DNA from 4 places in the Phycicoccus sp. M110.8 genome. Region 4 is predicted to be linked to each of the others. Evidence: predicted binding sites of a transcription regulator. Region 4 holds the regulator's gene; each other region holds the start of a gene.

Region 1 (4,887 bases), on a different contig from region 4:
TCCGGGTTCGTCGCGATGAACCGCGCGCCGCCCTCGACCAGCCGGATCGCCTTGGTGATGGCCTCGAAGGAGTAGGTGCGGGTCTCGCCGAGCACGACGTAGTCCGGGTCGCGCTCGGTCATCGTGTAGCCGACCTCGTACAGCGCGGTGGTGAGCCCGGCCTCGCCCACGACGAACGCGCTCCCGTGCGGTCGCTGGTCGTCCAGGAACTGGGCGGTCGCGAGCGCGGAGGTCCAGATGGCCTTCTCGGGCACGTCGATCCCGCTGGCCCGCAGCCGGGCGCGCAGGTCCCGCGGGGTGTAGATCGAGTTGTTGGTCAGCACCAGGAAGCGCCGGCCGCTGTCGACGAGCGCCTGGACGAACTCGGCGGCTCCGGGGATGGCGTTCTCCTCGTGCACGAGGACGCCGTCCATGTCGGTGAGCCAGCACTCGACCGGCCGGGGTGAGGTCATGGGCTCATTGTGCCCAGCCCGTCTCACCCTTGTGGCGGAGCGCCACGGGTCGGGCGCGGCGCATGCTGGAGGTGGCCTGCGACCGCCGGGGCCGCAGCCGCACGAGGAGGTCTGCTCATGTCCCTCGCCACGAGCTCGATCGCGACGATGCTGCCCGTCACGGACACCGGTCGCGCCCGGGAGTTCTACGACCGTCTCGGCCTGCCGTTCCAGGGGGCGAACGACGAGGGTAGCCTGCTGTACGGGCTCGCGGGCGGCATGGTGCTCATGCTGCTGCCGCGTGAGGCGGGGACGCAGAACCCGAGCACCGCGCTCAGCTGGGAGGTGCCCGACGTCGCCGCGGAGGTGCGCGACCTCGAGGCGCGCGGGGTCGTGTTCGACGACTACGACCTGCCCGGCCTCACCACGGTGGACCACATCGCGACGACCGGTGCGGAGCGGGCCGCGTGGTTCCGCGACCCGGACGGCAACGTGCTCTGCGTGCACGAGGGTCCGCCCCCGGCCTGACCGCTGTGCTCGAGGTCTGACCGCTGCGCGCAGGGTCTTTGAAGGGTTTGCGCTCCTCAGAGGGTGCAAAGCCATCAAAGACCCCTCGGGGACCGCGTATGCCGTGCGGCCGGCGGGGCGGTGGGGTCAGGCGACCTCGATGGCGCGCCCGGCGGTGACCCGGAGCAGCTCCTCGTAGGTGGTGCGGAAGACGGTGTGGCTGTGGCCGGCTGCGGCCCAGACGTACCGGTACCGGCTCAGCGAGACGTCGACGTACGTCGGGACGGGCTGGAGGTGGCCCACGGGGGCGACGCCGCCGATCGCGAAGCCCGTGCTCTCGCGGACGAAGTCGGCGTCGGCCCGCTCGAGGTGCGCGACGTCGTCGACGAGGTCGGCCACCTTCACCAGGTCGACCCGGTGAGCGCCCGACGTCAGGACGAGGACGGCGGAGGTCCCGCCCGAGGCGCAGGTCGCCCGGAACACCAGCGAGTTGGCGATCTCCGCCGGGGTGATCCCGAGGGCGCTCGCGGCGGCGGCCGCGGTGCGGACGGCGTCCGGGAGCGTGACGACCTCGGGGACCACGTGGTGCACCGCGAGCGCCGCCAGGACGCGCTGCACGCCGGGGTGGCCGCTCAGGTCCGGGGCCGGGCCGGAGGGGCGGCCGGCGGTCGGGCTGGGCGCCGGGGGCGGGGGCGCGTCGGGCGGCATGCTCGAAGAGTAGGGCTGGGGGGAGGAGGCCACCAGCCTTGCCGACGCCCGTCTCACGGTGGGACCGGGACGGGTTCCGAGGTTCGCCTTGACGGCCTGTCCGAGGCCGGGTGTACCGTTCTGGTTATCGAACAGATGTTCGAATGCCGGGTCCGGACGACCGGCGACCCGCGGTTCCCGGCCCTGGTGCCCGAGCCGCTCGTCGCCACCGGGCCACGGCCGGCCCTGGCCCCGTGGCCGGCGCCTCGACCCCGCCGGTCGGGGCCAGGGCCCCACCTCATCCCATCCTGCCCCGAGCGAAGGAGCCATGCCGTGGTGCGCCGGTACGAAGAGCCGATCGAGGTCCGCGAGAGCACCGACGGGGGTGGCACCGCGGTGGCCACGCACCCGGACGCGTTCGTGTGGCGCGGCCGGCTCTACGTCGTGCGCACCGTCCTGGACTCCTGGCAGGAGCGCCGGCCGTGGTGGCGCGACGCCCGGGAGGGCGCCGACGTGCTCACCGACGCCCGCGAGCGCCGGGTGTGGCGGGTGGAGGCCAGCGCGGGTCGCACCGCCGGGGTGGGTGTCTACGACCTCGGCGACGACCCGGCCGGCCCGGGCTGGCGCCTGCTGCGGGTCGCGGACTGAGGACGGCTGACGATGACTCCCACCCCCACCCCGGTCCCGAGTGCTGCGGCGAGCGCCCTCGACCTGCTCGACCGCTCCCGGCACTCCCTGCTCGAGGCCTGCCACACCCGCGACATCGTCCAGCGCCACCGCCAGGCCCAGCTCGCGGCCCTGCGTGCTGCCGCCGCCGTGGTCGCCGCCCGCACCCGTCCCGGTGGCCCCGCCGGTCCGCGCAGCCTCTGGGAGCTGGTGCCGTCGGTCGCGCCCGAGCTCGCCGAGTGGGCCGGCTTCTTCGAGCTGGTCGCGGCCCGGCCCGGCCCGCACACCGCCCGCGAGGCCGACGACCTGCTGCGCCAGTCCGAGACGTTCCTCGAGCTGGTGTGCCGCGCCCTCGGCCTGCCGGTCGCCTCCGTCGACCGCGACGTGCTCGTGCCCACCGTCGCGGCGTCCGCGGCATCCGGGGCGCCGGTGCGGGGAGGGGGGTCGCCGTGACCGACTTCGTCCACCTCCACGTCGCCTCGGGGTTCTCGATGCGCTACGGCACCGCCACGCCCGAGGCGATCGTCGAGCGGGCTGCCCAGCACCGCCAGCCGGTGCTCGCGCTCACCGACCGCGACGGGCTCTACGGCGCGGTCCGGTTCGTCCGGGCGGCCACCGCCGCCGGCATCTCCCCGGTGCTCGGGGTCGACCTCGCAGTCGGCCCCGAGCCGGACCGGCCCGGCGCGTCCCGGGGCGGTCCCGACGACCCGGCCGGGGGCGGACGCCGACCCGTCGACCGGACGCTCGCCGACCGGGTGCTCGCCGATGCCGCTCGCGAGGGCGGGCACCCGGCATACCTGCCACCGTCGGCCCGGCCCCGCACCCCGGTGCGCGGCGGTGCGGTGGTCGACCCGCGCCACCCGCGCGTCACCGTGCTCGCCCGCGGCCGGGCGACGGGGCTGCCCGGGGGTGTCGGGTATGCCGCGCTGTGCCGGCTCGTCACCGACACCCACCTGCGCGGGGAGCGGGGGACCCCGGTGACCTCGCTCGACACCGTCGCCGCGCGCTGCACGGCCCCCGACGGCCACCCCAGCCCGCTCGTCGTCCTGCTCGGCCCCGACTCCGACGTGGGGCGGGCGGTCCTCGCCGGGCGGCCCGACCGGGCCCGGGCGCTGCTCGCCCGGTGGCAGCACCGGCTGCCGCCCGGTGCGCTCGTGGTCGAGGTGGTCTGCCACGGCGGCCCGTCCGGCACCCCGGCCTCGCGCGTCCACGCCGCGCGGATGCTCGGGCTCGCCGACGAGGCGGGGCTGCCCGCGGTGCTCACCGCGGCGGTCCGCCACGTCGACCCGGCCGAGTCCGCGGTCGTCGACGTCCTCGACGCCGCCCGCCGGCTCGTCGCCCTCGACACCCGGCACCTCGACCGGGTCACCGACGCCGCCCACCTCGCGAGCACCGACACCATGCGCGAGGTGGCGCTCGCGGTCACCGGCGGCGACCGCACCCGGGCCGACGCGCTGCTCGAGCGCACCCTCGCCCTGGGGCTGGCCTGCGCCCAGAGCGCCCGGCACGACCTGGGCATCGGGTCGGTCCACCTGCCCGAACCAGAGGTCCTGGGCATCGAGGCGGGGGAGAGCCCGCAGGTGCGGCTCGAGCAGCGCTGCCGCGACAAGCTCGCCTGGCGGTACCCCGGGCTGGGCGAGCGCGAGCTGTCCGCCGTCGAGACCCGGCTCGTCGACGAGCTCAAGGTCATCGCCGAGCTCGGGTACGCCTCGTACTTCCTCACGGTCGCCGAGGTGGTCGACCTGATCCGGGAGATGGGGGTCCGGGTCGCCGCGCGCGGGTCGGGTGCGGGGTCGCTGGTCAACTACCTGCTCGGGATCAGCGGGGTCGACCCGATCCGCTACGGCCTCATCATGGAGCGGTTCTGCAGCCCGCTGCGCGCCGAGCTGCCCGACATCGACATCGACGTCGAGTCGGCCCGGCGCACCGAGGTCTACGAGAAGGTCCTCGAGCGGTTCGGCGGCGACCGGGTGACCTGCGTGTCGATGATGGACACCTACAAGGTCCGGCACGCGATCCGCGACGTCGGCGCGGCGCTCGGCATGGCCCCGGTCGAGGTCGACGAAATCGCCAAGGCGTTCCCGCACATCCGCGCCCGCGACGTCCGCAACGCCATCGCCGAGCTGCCCGAGCTGCGCTCCCGCGGGCTCGACAGCCCCCGGCTGCGTGCGCTGTTCGACCTCGTCGAGCGGCTCGACGGACTGCCGCGCCACATCGCGCTGCACCCGTGCGGGGTCGTGCTGTCCGACGGCAGCCTGCTCGACCGCACGCCGGTCGAGGCGAGCTGGCTGGGGTTCCCGATGAGCCAGTACGACAAGGACGACGTCGAGACGATGGGTCTGCTCAAGCTCGACGTGCTCGGCATCCGGATGCAGTCGGCGATGGCGCACGCCGTGGCCGAGGTGGAGCGCGTCGACGGTGTCACGGTCGACCTCGACGACCAGGCGCAGGTGCCGCTCGACGACGAGGCGACCTTCCGGCTGATCCGCACCAGCCACACCCTCGGCTGCTTCCAGATCGAGAGCCCGGGGCAGCGCGAGCTCATCGGCAAGTTCGGGCCGCAGCGGTTCGAGGACCTCGTCATCGACATCTCGCT
Region 2 (4,887 bases), on a different contig from region 4:
GCGGTCTCGAGCAGGCCGGCGAGCCGCTCGGAGTCGTGGACGTTCATCTGGCACCCGTGGGTGCGCACGTCGTAGGTCTTCGCTCCGGCGGTGGGGGTGGCAACTGTGGTCGTCATCGCACCGACAAGGGTACGTGCTCCCCACCGCTGCGTATGCCGGGTCGGCGCCGGCACACTGCGATGCCGGGCTCGATCCGGCGCCGGGGTCGGTCCGGGGCCGGGTCGGCGCCCGGCGACGGTCAGTCGCGCTGGTGCTCGGGGGCCCCGCGGACGGCCTCGCGGATGACCTGCATGGACAGGTCGCCCGGGTAGCCCTTGCGGGCGAGCATGCCGGCGAGCCGGCGGGTCTGCACCGTGGCGTCGAGCCCGTGCATGGTCCGGAGCTTCTTGGCGACCAGGCGCTCGGCCTGCTCGCGCTCGTCCTCGGGGCGGACCTCCTCGAGGGCGGCCTGCGCCGTCTCGTCGTCGACGCCCTTGGTGCGCAGCTCGCGCGCCAGCGCGCGTTTGGCGAGCCCCCGGCTGGCCTGCTGGGAGCGGACCAGCATCCCGGCATAAGCCTCGTCGTCGATGAGGCCCACCTCGGTCATGCGGTCGAGGACACGCTCGGCGACGTCGTCGGCGCAGCCACGCTGGCGCAGCTTGTCGGCCAGCTGCTTGCGGCTGCGCGGCGCCATCGCCAGCTGGCGCAGGACGATCTGCCGTGCGACGTCCTCGGCATCCGGCTCGCCGTCACGAGTCGTGGGGTCGGACTCGGGGTCGCCCGGGATGGGCTGCCACGCCCGCGGTCGGCGCTCTCGGCTCTCTGGCCGCTCTCGGCGCTTCGGCCTGGACGCCGTACGGGGCTCCCGGGGCGCGTCGGGCTCCCAGATCGCACCCGGCTCCGCAGCGGCGCCCGTGCCCGCGTCCGCACCTCGTTCCGCAGGGGCACCCGGTTCGGACGCCGTGGGCGGGACGTCGCCGAACCACGAGGGTCCGTGGGACGACGTCGCGGCCTGGGCTGCCTCGAGGGCAGCCCAGGCCGCGGCACGCTTGTCAGTCATGATCGGTGACTGGTGGAGCGGTCAGGTCCGGTCAGAACTCGACCGGCACCTCGGGGACGACCTCGGCCGGCTTGTCGACCTGCGGGCCGACGCCCAGCTTCTCCTTGATCTTCTTCTCGATCTCGTTGGCGAGGTCGGGGTTGTCCTTGAGGAAGTTGCGGGCGTTCTCCTTGCCCTGCCCGAGCTGGTCGCCGTCGTAGGTGTACCAAGCGCCGGACTTGCGGACGAACCCGTGCTCGACACCCATGTCGATGAGGCCGCCCTCACGCGAGATGCCCTGCCCGTAGAGGATGTCGAACTCGGCCTGCTTGAACGGCGGGGACACCTTGTTCTTGACGACCTTGACGCGGGTGCGGTTGCCGACCGGCTCGCTGCCGTCCTTGAGGGTCTCGATCCGGCGGACGTCGAGGCGGACCGAGGCGTAGAACTTCAGCGCCTTGCCACCGGTCGTCGTCTCCGGCGAGCCGAACATGACGCCGATCTTCTCGCGGAGCTGGTTGATGAAGATCGCGGTCGTGCCGGTGGTGTTGAGCGCACCGGTGATCTTGCGCAGCGCCTGCGACATCAGGCGCGCCTGGAGGCCGACGTGGCTGTCACCCATCTCGCCCTCGATCTCGGCGCGCGGCACGAGCGCCGCCACCGAGTCGATGACGATGATGTCGAGGGCGCCGGAGCGGATCAGCATGTCGGCGATCTCGAGCGCCTGCTCACCGGTGTCGGGCTGGGACACGAGGAGGGCGTCGGTGTCGACGCCGAGCTTCTTGGCGTACTCGGGGTCGAGGGCGTGCTCGGCGTCGATGAACGCCGCGATGCCGCCGTTGCGCTGGGCGTTGGCCACGGCGTGCAGGGCGACGGTCGTCTTGCCCGAGGACTCCGGGCCGTAGATCTCGACGACGCGGCCGCGCGGCAGCCCGCCGATGCCCAGTGCGACGTCGAGGGAGATCGACCCGGTGGGGATGACCTCGATGGGGGGTCGGACGTCGTCGCCGAGGCGCATGACCGCGCCCTTGCCGAAGTTCTTCTCGATCTGACCCATGACGGTGTCGAGGGACCTTGCCTTCTGGTCCAGTCCCACTGCTGAGGGGTTGGTCGGTGCGGCCATCTTCGCCACGCTTCCTTCTTTCGTCTCGTGTCGGGCGCGCCTGCCGTCGACCCTGCTGCAGCCTGGGCTCTGGTTGGCCTCGCACTCTCCTGCGTTCGGGTCAGACGCTAGGTGTCGGCACCGACAGCCGTCGCGAGGCCGAGTGCGGGCCTGTGGACGGTCGGTCTGGCGGGACGCCACCTGTGGAGAAACCTACCGAACACGTGTTCGAAAGTCGCGCACGTGCGCGGCCGACACGCCGGTCGCCCCCCGACGGACCCGACGTGCCGGCCGCAGTCCCTGCTGCCGCCTCCTCAGCGGGTGACGGCGTCCCGCGCCCGGACCATGGCCTGGCGCAAGTCGTCGAACGCGTGCTCGACGCCGGACGTGACGGCCTCGACCGCCTCCTCCGCGGCCTCGCCCCGGTTCTCCACCCGAGCCCGCGCCTTCGCGATCCGGTGCCGGACGTCGGCGAGCGCCGCCGCGAGCCGCTCGTCGGCCTCCATGCGCCCGAGGTGGTACTGCAGCTCGAGGTCGTCGAGCCGGCCGGCCCACTGCTCGATCCGCGTGCGCGCCAGCTCGATCCGCAGGCCGACGATCTCCGCCTGCAGCGCGTCGATCCGATCCCGGGTCGCCGTCTCGTCCTTGGCCGTGCGGTCGTCCTTCTCCGCGGTCATGTCCTCGTTCCTCTCCGGTTCGGCGGGCGCCGGACCCCGGCACCTCTTCCATGCTGGGAGCCGCCCCCGACCCGGAACAGGGACTTCGGACCCGGGTGGGCGACCGGCGCCCGGTGGAGCGTGGGCGTGAGCCCGCACCGAGGAGGACGCCATGACGCACGACGGCACGTGGGAGATCTCGATCTCCCTCGACGAGCACGACGGACGCACCCGCGCGGAGGTCCGGCTGCACACGCACGGCGGCACCCACTTGCGCGGCGTCGGGTGGGCCGACCGCAACCCCAAGGACCCCGAGGTGCCCCAGATCGGCGAGGAGCTCGCCGTGTCGCGCGCGCTCTCCGAGCTGGCCCACGAGCTCCTGCAGAGCACGGCGGACGACATCGCCGCCTCGCTGCACCACCCGGTGACCCTGCGCCGCTGACGCCGCAGCAGACCCACCGACCCCTTCTCCGCCATGAGCGCCCCGGCCGGCACCCCGTCACACGAGCACGTCCTGGTCGCCCAGCACCTGACGCGCAGTTTCGGCGACCGGGTGGCAGTGGACGACGTCTCGTTCCACATCGCGCCCGGCGAGGCCTACGGGCTCCTCGGCCCCAACGGGGCCGGCAAGACCACGACGATCCGGCTCGTGTGCGGGCTGCTCACCCCCGACGCGGGGTCGGTGGAGGTGACGGGCATCCCGGTCAGCGCCGGCGCGACCCGCGCCAAGGCCCGCATCGGCTACGTCCCGCAGGACGTCTCGCTCTACCCGGACCTCACCGCCCGGGAGAACCTCGCCTTCTTCGGCCGGCTCTACCGGCTCTCGGGGTCGACGCTGCGCGCCCGCGTGGACGAGGTGCTCGACCTGGTGGACCTGCGCGACCGGGGCGACGACCGGGTCGAGTCCTACAGCGGCGGTATGCGGCGCCGGCTCAACATCGGCGCGAGCCTGCTGCACCGGCCCGAGCTGCTCGTCCTCGACGAGCCCACCGTCGGGGTGGACCCGCAGAGCCGCCACGCGATCATGGAGAGCATCCGCGCGCTCGGCTCCTCCGGCCTCGCCGTGCTCTACACGACGCACTACATGGAGGAGGCGGAGCGCCTCTGCGACCGGGTCGCCATCATCGACCGTGGACGCCTCGTCGCCGAGGGCACGCGCCGCGAGCTCGTTGCCCGGGTGGGCGAACGCGACCGGATCCTGTTGTCCGCCAGTGGTTCCCTGGCCACGTTCGCGGAGACGTGCCGGTCGATGGAGGGGATCGACAGCGTCGACGTCTCCGACTCCTCGGTCGAGCTGCTGGCGACCGAGGGGCGCCTGCGACTGCCCTGCGTGCTGGCCGCCGCCACCAGTGCGGGGGCAGCGGTGCGCTCGGTCGAGGTGGTCGAGCCCGACCTCGAGGCGGTCTTCCTGCACCTGACCGGCACGGCCCTCAGGGAGTGAGACGTGCACCCCGTCCTCGCCATCGCCCTGAAGGACCTGCGGCAGCGCATGCGCGACCGGTCGGTGTGGGTGCTGGGGTTCCTCGCACCGCTGGCGGTGGCGGCGCTGATCAGCCTCGCGTTCGGGGGCGCGCAGACGTTCCACACGTCGGTGGCGGTGGTGGACGAGGACCACGGTGCGATCGCCGCCGGCTTCACGCAGTTCCTGCGCAGCCCCGACCTCCACGGCCTGCTGACGGTGCGGACCGTGTCCGGCACTGCCGACGCCCGGGCGAAGGTCGCGAACGGCACGCTCGGCGCGGCATACGTCATCCCGGCGGGCTTCTCCGACGCGGTGACGGCCGGGCGCAGCCAGCCCATCACGGTGCTCGCCAGCGTGGACGCCACGGTGGCCGCGCAGGTGGCGAGGGCGCTCGCCCAGTCGTTCACCGCGCACCTCGAGGGCGTGCAGCTGTCGGTGCGCACGGCGGTGGCGGCAGGCGCCCCGCCGAGCGCGATCGCCGCCCTCGCCGCGCAGGCCTCGACCAGGGAGCTGCCCGAGCAGGCGCAGCCCCGGGCGTCCGGGGCCAAGACCCTCACCGCGGTCAGCTACTACGCGCCGGCGATGGGCACGTTCTTCATGTTCTTCGCGATCGGGTTCGGCTCGCGCGGCTGGTTCCTCGAGCGCAGCG
Region 3 (4,887 bases), on a different contig from region 4:
GCTGCGCCCTCTGAACGACCGGAAGTAGGCACCTTCATGTCCGCCGACACGACCACCCCCACGACCCCGCCCGGCACCGGCACCCAGCGCGTCAAGCGCGGCATGGCCGAGATGCTCAAGGGCGGCGTCATCATGGACGTCGTCAACGCCGAGCAGGCCAAGATCGCCGAGGACGCCGGCGCCGTCGCCGTCATGGCGCTCGAGCGCGTCCCCGCCGACATCCGCGCCCAGGGCGGCGTCTCCCGGATGTCCGACCCCGACATGATCGACGGCATCATCGAGGCCGTCTCGATCCCGGTGATGGCCAAGGCCCGCATCGGCCACTTCGTCGAGGCGCAGGTGCTCCAGTCCCTGGGCGTCGACTACATCGACGAGTCCGAGGTGCTGACCCCGGCCGACTACACCAACCACATCGACAAGTGGGCGTTCACCGTCCCCTTCGTCTGCGGTGCGACCAACCTCGGCGAGGCCCTGCGCCGCATCACCGAGGGCGCGGCCATGATCCGCTCCAAGGGCGAGGCCGGCACCGGTGACGTCTCGAACGCCACCACCCACATGCGCAAGATGCGCGACCAGATCCGCTGGCTGCAGAACCTGCCCGAGGACGAGCTCTACGTCGCGGCCAAGGAGCTGCAGGCGCCGTACGACCTCGTCAAGGAGGTCGCCGAGGCGGGCAAGCTCCCCGTCGTGCTGTTCACCGCCGGCGGCATCGCGACCCCGGCCGACGCCGCGATGATGATGCAGCTCGGCGCCGAGGGCGTGTTCGTGGGCTCGGGCATCTTCAAGTCCGGCAACCCGGCCCAGCGCGCCGAGGCGATCGTCAAGGCGACGACCTTCTACGACGACCCCGACGTGATCGCCAAGGTCTCCCGCGGCCTGGGCGAGGCCATGGTCGGCATCAACGTCGACGAGATCCCCGAGCCGCACCGCCTGGCCGAGCGCGGCTGGTGACACCGGGGCCGGCGGCAGCGCCGCCGGCCGCCCGCTGACCTCTCGAGGGGTCACGACGGGCCGATGGACTCCGGTCCGCTCGGCCCGTCGTGGCCCCTCGACGCGTCCTGCGGCCGCGTCAGCCGGCCGCGTCGGGCAGCGCCATGAGCAGGACGGGCCGGTGGGTGTCGGGCAGCCACGACGGACGCGCCTCGCCCACCACCTGCCACCCCGCCCGCTGGTAGAGCCGCACCGCGCGCTCGGTCTCCTGCACCACGTCGAGCACCGGCACCCGGCCGCTGCGCCGGATGAAGGCGACGGACGCCTCCAGCAGCGCCCGTCCCACGCCCAGCCCGGAGACCCCGTGGTCGACGAACAGGACCGACACCGCGGCCAGCTCCTCGACCGGCCGCCCGGTCCCGGCGACCCAGCCGTCGACCTCGGGGCCGTCGCCGGCCACCGCGGTCACCGAGACGTGGCCGACGGGGACGTCGGTGTCACCGAGCGTGGCCACCCACGCGCCGAGCTCGCCCTGCCGCTGCAGGAACGACTCCACCGGCCAGGGCAGCGGCCATCGCTGCGGGTACCCCGTGTGCGGCTGCTGCGCCGCGAGGGCGCGGGCGAGGGCGGGGAGGTCGTCGGGGGTGCGCTCGCGGATGCGCACGGCGCCGGGCTGCGGCACGTCGGGGAGGGGCACGGGGTCCAGCCTAGGAGGGCGGTCGTAGCATTCCCGCCGTGACCACGCAGCCCACGATCGGTGTCCTGGCCGTCCAGGGCGACGTCCGCGAGCACCTGCGCGCCCTCGAGGACGCCGGCGCCCGTGCCGTCCCCGTCCGGCGCACGGTCGAGCTCGAGGCGGTGGACGGGCTGGTGCTGCCCGGCGGCGAGTCCACGACCATGGACAAGCTCGTCCGCGCGTTCGACCTCCACCAGCCGCTGCGCGCACGGATCGCGGAGGGTATGCCGGCATACGGCTCGTGCGCGGGGATGATCATGCTCGCCGACCGCATCGCCGACGCCCGCCCCGACCAGCAGACCCTCGGCGGCATCGACATGACGGTGCGGCGCAACGCGTTCGGCCGCCAGGTCGACTCGTTCGAGGAGGACCTGCACATCCACGCCATCGGCGGCGCGCCCATGAGGGCGGTCTTCATCCGGGCGCCCTGGGTCGAGCAGGTCGGCGACGCGGTGGACGTGCTGGCCCACGTCGAGGAGGGTCCCGCCGCAGGTAGGATCGTCGCCGTTCGTCAGGGGGCCCTGCTGGCCACCTCCTTCCACCCGGAAGTGACCGGTGACCACCGGTTCCACCAGTTGTTCGTCGAGATCGTGAGAGGCAACGCATGAGCGGCCACAGCAAATGGGCCACCACGAAGCACAAGAAGGCTGCCATCGACGCCAAGCGCGGCAAGCTCTTCGCCAAGCTCATCAAGAACATCGAGGTCGCGGCGCGCCAGGGCGGCGGTGACCCCGCGGGCAACCCGACGCTGTACGACGCCATCCAGAAGGCGAAGAAGTCCTCGGTCCCGAACAACAACATCGACAACGCCGTCAAGCGCGGCAGCGGCGCGACCGCCGGCGGTGCCGACTGGGAGAACATCACGTACGAGGGCTACGCGCCCGGTGGCGTGGCCGTCCTCATCGAGTGCCTCACCGACAACCGCAACCGCGCGGCCGCCGAGGTCCGCACCGCGCTGACCCGCAACGGCGGCCAGCTCGCCGACCCGGGCTCGGTCGCCTACGTCTTCGACCGCAAGGGCGTCGTCATCGTCCCGAAGACCGAGGGCCAGGGCGAGGACGACATCCTCGAGATCGTCCTCGACGCCGGGGCCGACGAGGTCAACGACAACGGCGACACCTGGGAGATCGTCAGCGAGGCGACGGACGTCGTCGCCGTGCGGACCGCCCTGCAGGACGCCGGCGTGGAGTACGACTCGGCCGAGGCCTCGTGGGTCCCGAACCTCCAGGTGCCGCTCGACCTCGAGGGCGCCCGCAGGATGATCCGCGTCATCGAGGCCCTGGAGGACTCCGACGACGTGCAGGACGTCTTCGCCAACGGCGACATCCCGGACGACGTCCTGGCCCAGCTCGAGGACGAGGACTAGGACGCCCCGGCCCGTGCGGCCGACCAGGCGGACACCGGCGCCCGCCCCTCGCGTGTCACTGCGGGGGAGCGGGCGCCGTCGTGTGTAGCGTTCGACCGAACACCTGTTCGGACGGAAGGGACTGACGTGCGCGTGCTCGGTGTCGACCCGGGGCTCACCCGGTGCGGCCTCGGCGTCGTCGACGGGAGCCGCGGCGGGCGCCTGTCGATGGTGGCCGTGGGCGTCGTGCGCACGCCCGGCGGCAGCGACACCGGGGAGCGGCTCGTCTACCTGCAGGACCAGCTCGACGCCTGGCTCGACCGGTTCGAGCCGGACGCCATCGCGCTCGAGCGCGTCTTCGCCGCCGACCACGTCCCGACCGTCATGACCACCGCCCAGGCATCCGGCCTGGTCCTCCTGGCGGCGGCACGCCGAGGCCTGCCGCTCGTCACCCACACCCCCAGCGAGGTCAAGGCCGCCGTCACCGGCCAGGGCCGCGCCGACAAGGCACAGGTCACCACGATGGTCACCCGCATCCTCGCCCTCGAGGTCGCCCCCAAGCCGGCCGACGCCGCCGACGCCCTCGCCCTGGCGATCTGCCACCACTGGCGCGGCGCCGGTGACCGCCGGCTCGCCCTCGCCGCGGCGTCCGAGCGCGCCCGCCTCAAGGCGGTGTCCTCGTGATCGCCTCCGTCCGCGGGCCGGTCCTGCACGCCGGGCTCGACCGCGTCGTCGTCGAGGTCGGCGGCGTGGGCATGCTGCTGCACACCGCGCCCGCCACCGCCGCGTCCGTCCACCGGGGCCAGGAGGCCACGCTGGCCACCACCCTGGTCGTGCGCGAGGACAGCCTCACGCTCTACGGCTTCGCGACCGACGACGAGCGCGACGTCTTCGAGCAGGTCCAGACCGTGTCCGGCGTCGGCCCGCGACTGGCGCTTGCCATGCTCTCCGTCATGCCCCCCGACCGGCTGCGGGCCGCCATCGGTGGCGGTGACGTCGCCGCCCTGACCAAGGTGCCCGGCATCGGCAAGAAGGGCGCCGAGCGGATGGTCCTGGAGCTGCGCGACAAGATCGGGCTGCCGACGGCGACCGCCGCCGCGACCAGCGGGCCCGTGGCCCGGGCGGTGGCCCCCTGGCGCGAGCAGGTGACCGAGGCCCTGACCGGGCTGGGCTGGACCGCCAGGCAGGCCGAGGACGCCGTCGCCCGGGTCGCGGACGGCGCCGACGGTGCTGCCGCTGCCGGCGCGAACCCCGACGTCTCGGCGATGCTCCGTGCCGCCCTGCGCGAGCTGGGCCGGTGAGCACCGTGGCCGACGGCTTCTCCTCCGAGATGTACGAGGACAGGTCGGTCGACGCGACCGCCCGCGTCGTCGACCCGGGCAGCGACGCCGACGAGCGCACCGTCGAGAACGCCCTGCGTCCCCGGCGCCTCAGCGAGTTCTCGGGCCAGACCCGGGTCCGCGACCAGCTCTCCCTCGTGCTCGAGGCGGCGCGACGCCGGGGGAGCGCCCCCGACCACGTCCTGCTCTCCGGGCCACCCGGGCTCGGCAAGACCACCCTGGCGATGCTCATCGGCACCGAGCTCGAGCGTCCGATCCGCATCACCAGCGGTCCAGCGATCCAGCACGCGGGTGACCTCGCCTCCGTGCTCTCGTCGCTGTCCGAGGGCGAGGTGCTCTTCCTCGACGAGATCCACCGCATGTCCCGCTCCGCCGAGGAGATGCTCTATCTCGCGATGGAGGACTTCCGGGTGGACGTCGTGGTCGGCAAGGGCCCCGGAGCCACCGCCATCCCGCTCGAGCTGCCGCCCTTCACCGTCGTCGGCGCGACGACGCGGGCGGGCCTGCTGCCGGCGCCCCTGCGCGACCGGTTCGGG
Region 4 (4,887 bases):
CCGGGCGTGCTCCAGGGCCGGGCCGCCGGAGCCGTGCTCGTCACCGGCCGAGCGCTTCGAGGCGGAGTGGCCGTGCTCGTGCGTCGCCGCGGGGCCGCCGATGGTGCCGGGCGAGGCGTCCGGCGTCTCACCCTCGGTGGCGTACGCCCAGCTCGAGGAGTCGTAGTTGCCCAGCTCGTCGTCGTAGCCGGAGAACAGGCCGTCGAGGTCCTCGGTGTCCTTGAAGTCCTCGCTGACGATGGTTGCCGCGTTGGTGTACGCGACGACGTACTCCTTGAAGTACAGCTCGTTCGTGAGGATGTGGTTGATCAGGGCACCGAGGAAGGCCACGTCGCTGCCGGCACGGATCGGCACGTGCTTGTCCGAGGTCGCCGACGTGCGGGTGAACCGCGGGTCGATGTGGATGACCTTGGCGCCGCGCAGGCGCGCCTCGCTCACCCACTGGTAACCCACCGGATGGCACTCGGCCATGTTGGAGCCCTGGATGACGATGCAGTCGGCGTTGGCCAGGTCCTGCAGGTACTGCGTCGCGCCACCGCGACCGAACGAGGACCCCAGACTGGGGACCGTGGAGGAGTGTCAAATACGGGCCTGGTTCTCGATCTGGATCGCGCCCGCGGCGGTGAAGAGCTTCTTGATCAGGTAGTTCTCCTCATTGTCGAGGGTGGCTCCCCCGAGCGAGGCGATGCCCATGGTTCGGCGCAGCGGACGGCCGTGCTCGTCGGCGTCCTGCCACGTGCGGCGGCGGGTCTCGACGAACCGGTCGGCGATCATGTCGATCGCGGTGTCGCGGTCCATGCGCTCCCACTCGGTGCCGTTCGGGCGCCGGTAGAGCACGTGGGTCTGGCGGGCGGGGCTGTTGACGAGCTGCTCGCTGGCCGACCCCTTGGGGCACAGCCGCCCGCGCGAGATCGGGGAGTCCGGGTCGCCCTCGATCTGCACGACCTTCTCGTCCTTGACGAACACCTTCTGGCCGCAGCCGACGGCGCAGTAGGGGCAGACCGACTGCACGACCCGGTCCGCCGTCGACGTGCGCGGGGTCATGGACCGGGTGCGCGCGGACGTGACGGCCGGGCCCCGGCCGAGCAGGTCACCACTGCGGACCTGTCGGAGCACAGGCCAATCCAGGAAGGTCTTCCTCGAGCTCATGTTCAGCCTCCTTGCGGCGACCATATCTCCGGGTCCGCGACGGCGCACTCCCGACGAAGCGGACGCGTCGTCACGACCCGGCAGCCGGCCATCAGAGGGTGTCGACACAGGTACAGCTGTGCGTGTCGACGCAGGTCAGCGGAGCGGCGTCCGGCCCCGACTGGCCCGCTACCAACCCTCTGCGCGGGCGTCCCCTCCCCCGGAGGCCGACCTCAGCGGACGGCGGGGATGAGCAGGATCTGACCCGCGTGGACCTGGTCGGAGGCGAGGTCGTTGGCGACCTGGATGCGGGCGACGGCGTCGGCCACCGGGAGACCGGGAAGCTGCGTCGCGGCGACCTCCGAGAGGGTCTGCCCCGAGCGCACGGTGGTGGAGTGGTCGATGGTCGTGGCCGACGCACCACCGGAGAAGGCGGCCACGGCGATGGCGACGAGCGCCACCAGCACGGTCAGGGTGATGGCGAGCCGTCCGGCGCGGGTCAGGCGCAGCGGTGCTGGCGCTGGGACGCGGACCTCGTCGCCGCACGGCACCGAGACCAGGTGCGGGCGTGCGGGTCGGCGCGGCTCGCGCACCGGCGCGGCGGTGACGTCCCAGGCGACTGCTGCACTCATCGGGTCCTCCATCGTCATGGTCCTCGAACAGGTGTCCGAAGGCCGTAGGTTGCCAGTTCTAGCACGCATGTTCGAATGCTTCAAGACACGCGTCGAACACATGTTTGGAAACTGTGTTCGAACGCCATACGCTGTGCCCACGTCGAGGAGCACACCAGAGGGCACTGACAACGCTCCGTCCCGGAGCGGCCCGAGCCGGCTTCGAGACGGCCCCGAGACGTCGGAGCACCCGGCGCACGCGGCCGGGCACACGGCACCTGACCTGCAGAAACGAGGAGCGGCATGAGCGGCGACAACGTCAAGGAACTCCCCGACCGCGACCGCGGCGACGGCCTGACCGTCCGCCAGCGCAAGGTCCTGGAGGTCATCCGCAACTCGGTCGACCGACGGGGCTACCCGCCGAGCCTGCGCGAGATCGGCGAGGCCGTCGGCCTGACGTCACCGAGCTCGGTCGCGCACCAGCTGGCCACCCTCGAGCGCAAGGGCTACCTGCGCCGCGACCCGAACCGGCCCCGGGCCATCGAGGTCGTCTCCCCCGACGCCGGCGCCGACGGCCGTGGCTACCGCGGCGGCGCGGCCCCGCAGGACGAGGTCGCCGAGTTCGACGAGACCGGCATGGGCGACGCCCGCCCCGAGGCCTCCTACGTCCCGGTGCTGGGCCGGATCGCCGCCGGCGTGCCGATCACCGCGGAGGAGTCGGTCGAGGAGGTCTTCCCCCTGCCGAAGCAGATCGTCGGCGAGGGCTCGCTGTTCCTGCTCAAGGTCGTCGGGGACTCGATGATCGACGCGGCGATCTGCGACGGCGACTGGGTGGTCGTCCGCCAGCAGCCCACGGCCGACAACGGCGACATCGTCGCGGCAATGCTGGACAACGAGGCGACGGTCAAGACGTTCAAGCGCCGCGACGGCAAGGTCTGGCTGCTCCCCCACAACCCGGCGTTCGAGCCGATCGACGGCGACCACGCGACGATCCTCGGCAAGGTCACAGCGGTCCTGCGCCGCGTCTGACCCGGGGCCTGCGCCGCGTCTGACCCGAGCCGTGCGCCGCGTGCCGCGTCACCGACCACCGTGCGGATCAGTGACGTGGCACTCGGCTGACGCCCTCAGCTCTCGTCGCCCAGCGCGTCGAGGTAGTGCGTGAGGCGGGCGGTGAACTTCTCGCCGCCGTCGCCGTCGGCCCACAGCTCCCACAGCTCGTTGTCGTCCGAGCGCAGGGCCCGGTGCAGCGCCTGGGTGGCCAGCTCCTCGAGGCGCTCGTCGATGTCGAGCGGGTCCTCGTCGACCCAGCGAGGGACGTTGCGCTCCCCCACCACCGACTCGGGGTCGTCGCAGGCCGACACGATGACGGCCGCGGCGATCGCCTCCGACATCACCGGCGCCTCGATGTAGTCGCGGGCGCGGACGACCCGGCCCAGCGCCGACTCCACCCGCTCCCTGCGCCCCTCGGGGTCGGACTCCTCGAGGTCGTCGAGGAAGTCCAGTGCGTCGTCGTTCTCGAACGGTCCCGCACCCGTCGCACCCATGGGTTCGCCTCCCACGTCTCGCACCAACCTGTTCGGCACGAGAGTGCCAAGACCGAGCCGTCTGCGCCAGCCCTCTCCTGGGTCAGGCGAGCCGTTGGTACCAGACGGTGTCGACCCAACGGCCGAACTTGTTCCCCACCTCCCGCAGGACCCCCACGCGCTCGAAGCCGAACGCCACGTGGAGCGCCTCGCTGGCCTCGTTCGGCTGGGCGATGACCGCGAGCTGCGTGTGCACGGACGGCTCGGCGTCCAGCCGGGCCAGCAGCGCGGCATACAGGCTCCGGGCGACGCCACGCCCTCGGGCGGAGGCGTCGACGTAGACCGACACCTCCTTGGTGCCCGCGTAGGCGGGACGCGGGCGGAAGGGCCCGGAGAACGCGTAGCCGACCACCTCCTCGTCGAGGCACGCGACGAGGACCACGTCGCCGGGGCCGGTCGCGGCCAGCTTCTCGCCGAGGTATGCCGCGCCGCGCTCCTGGGTGTCGAACGTCGCCACCGACGTGCGCACCTGCTCGTCGTAGATCGCGGCCATCGCTGGCAGGTCGGACGGCGTGGCGTCGCGGACCGTGACAGGCCCGGGTGCGGTGGCGGGGGCGGACATATCGGCGATGCTAGGGGGATGAGCGAGGAACGCGGCCACGAGCACCGACCGTCGGGCAGCGCGCCGGGCGGCAGCGGCGGCGAGCGCCGGAGGATGTGGGACGAGCGGTATGCCGCGACCGGCCGCGTCTGGAGCGCGGAGCCGAACGCCGAGGTGGAGCGCATCATCGGCGACTGGGAGCCGGGACGGGCCCTCGACCTCGGGGCGGGCGAGGGGCGGCACGCGGTGTGGCTGGCTGCCAAGCGGTGGCGCGTCACCGCGGTCGACTTCTCGGCCGTTGGCCTGGCCAAGGGCGAGAAGGAGTCCGCCGCCCGCGGGCTGCGGGTCGACTGGGTGGTCGCGGACGTCCGGTCGTGGCAGCCGCCGGCATCCACGGCGTACGACCTCGTGCTGGTGGCCTACCTGCACCTGCCGGAGGACGTCCTCACCCGGGCCACGGCGTGGCTGGCGCCCGGCGGCGCCCTCGTCGTCGTGGGGCACGCACTGCGCAACCTGAGCGAGGGCGTCGGAGGACCGCAGGACCCCGCCCTGCTGCAGACGGTCGAGGGGCTGCGCGAGGTCGCGTCGGAGCTCGACATCGAGCGCTGCGAGGAGATCGTGCGGCACACCGACGCCGGCGACGCGATCGACGTCGTGCTGGTGGCCCGGCGCCCGACGTCCTGAGTGTCGCGCCAGGCGGGCGCCGCGCCAGGCAGACGCCGCGTCAGGCAGACGCCGTGTCAGGCGCCGAGCCGGGCCACGAGGCGCGTCAGGGTCGGGCCCAGGGGGGCGTCGAGCTGGATGCTCGCCTCGCCGTCACCCCGTGTCCGGCCGCGGGTGATGATCGCGACCGGGATGCCCAGCGCGTGCGCGCGGCGGACGAACCGGTAGCCGCTCATCACCTTCAGGCTCGAGCCGAGCACGAGCAGCGCACTGGCTGACTCGGTCAGGCGAAAGCACTTCTCCACCAACGGTTTGGGCACCGACTCGCCGAAGAAGACGACGTCCGGCTTGAGAGTGTCGC

What was found. The regulator LexA, encoded in region 4, represses DNA repair genes until DNA is damaged. The targets are predictions, from matches to a motif close to TCGAACANNTGTTCGA.
Region 1: RKE38_RS15880 (YbaK/EbsC family protein) is a predicted target of LexA. The motif match lies at 1,774-1,789, and genes of this name have one in related genera.
Region 2: recA (recombinase RecA) is a predicted target of LexA. The motif match lies at 2,337-2,352, and genes of this name have one in related genera.
Region 3: ruvC (crossover junction endodeoxyribonuclease RuvC) is a predicted target of LexA. The motif match lies at 3,128-3,143, and genes of this name have one in related genera.

Annotation. Positions count from the first base shown of each region.
Region 1 is NZ_JAWDIC010000004.1:103,588-108,474, forward strand. It holds gene RKE38_RS15870 (HAD-IIA family hydrolase) at 1-452, opposite strand, end outside; gene RKE38_RS15875 (VOC family protein) at 570-959, shown strand; gene RKE38_RS15880 (YbaK/EbsC family protein) at 1,086-1,646, opposite strand; gene RKE38_RS15885 (DUF6504 family protein) at 1,962-2,273, shown strand; gene RKE38_RS15890 (SAV_6107 family HEPN domain-containing protein) at 2,286-2,744, shown strand; gene RKE38_RS15895 (DNA polymerase III subunit alpha) at 2,741-4,887, shown strand, end outside.
Region 2 is NZ_JAWDIC010000001.1:193,438-198,324, forward strand. It holds gene miaB (tRNA (N6-isopentenyl adenosine(37)-C2)-methylthiotransferase MiaB) at 1-116, opposite strand, end outside; gene RKE38_RS00955 (regulatory protein RecX) at 239-1,039, opposite strand; gene recA (recombinase RecA) at 1,071-2,141, opposite strand; gene RKE38_RS00965 (hypothetical protein) at 2,435-2,797, opposite strand; gene RKE38_RS00970 (DUF1876 domain-containing protein) at 2,949-3,218, shown strand; gene RKE38_RS00975 (ABC transporter ATP-binding protein) at 3,252-4,217, shown strand; gene RKE38_RS00980 (ABC transporter permease) at 4,221-4,887, shown strand, end outside.
Region 3 is NZ_JAWDIC010000004.1:425,957-430,843, forward strand. It holds gene pdxS (pyridoxal 5'-phosphate synthase lyase subunit PdxS) at 37-951, shown strand; gene RKE38_RS17470 (GNAT family N-acetyltransferase) at 1,070-1,627, opposite strand; gene pdxT (pyridoxal 5'-phosphate synthase glutaminase subunit PdxT) at 1,666-2,274, shown strand; gene RKE38_RS17480 (YebC/PmpR family DNA-binding transcriptional regulator) at 2,271-3,032, shown strand; gene ruvC (crossover junction endodeoxyribonuclease RuvC) at 3,159-3,695, shown strand; gene ruvA (Holliday junction branch migration protein RuvA) at 3,692-4,312, shown strand; gene ruvB (Holliday junction branch migration DNA helicase RuvB) at 4,342-4,887, shown strand, end outside.
Region 4 is NZ_JAWDIC010000002.1:116,855-121,741, forward strand. It holds gene fdh (formate dehydrogenase) at 1-1,149, opposite strand, end outside; gene RKE38_RS12035 (LysM peptidoglycan-binding domain-containing protein) at 1,362-1,760, opposite strand; gene lexA (transcriptional repressor LexA) at 2,043-2,768, shown strand; gene RKE38_RS12045 (DUF4259 domain-containing protein) at 2,864-3,283, opposite strand; gene RKE38_RS12050 (N-acetyltransferase family protein) at 3,366-3,884, opposite strand; gene RKE38_RS12055 (class I SAM-dependent methyltransferase) at 3,903-4,547, shown strand; gene RKE38_RS12060 (NAD-dependent protein deacetylase) at 4,604-4,887, opposite strand, start outside.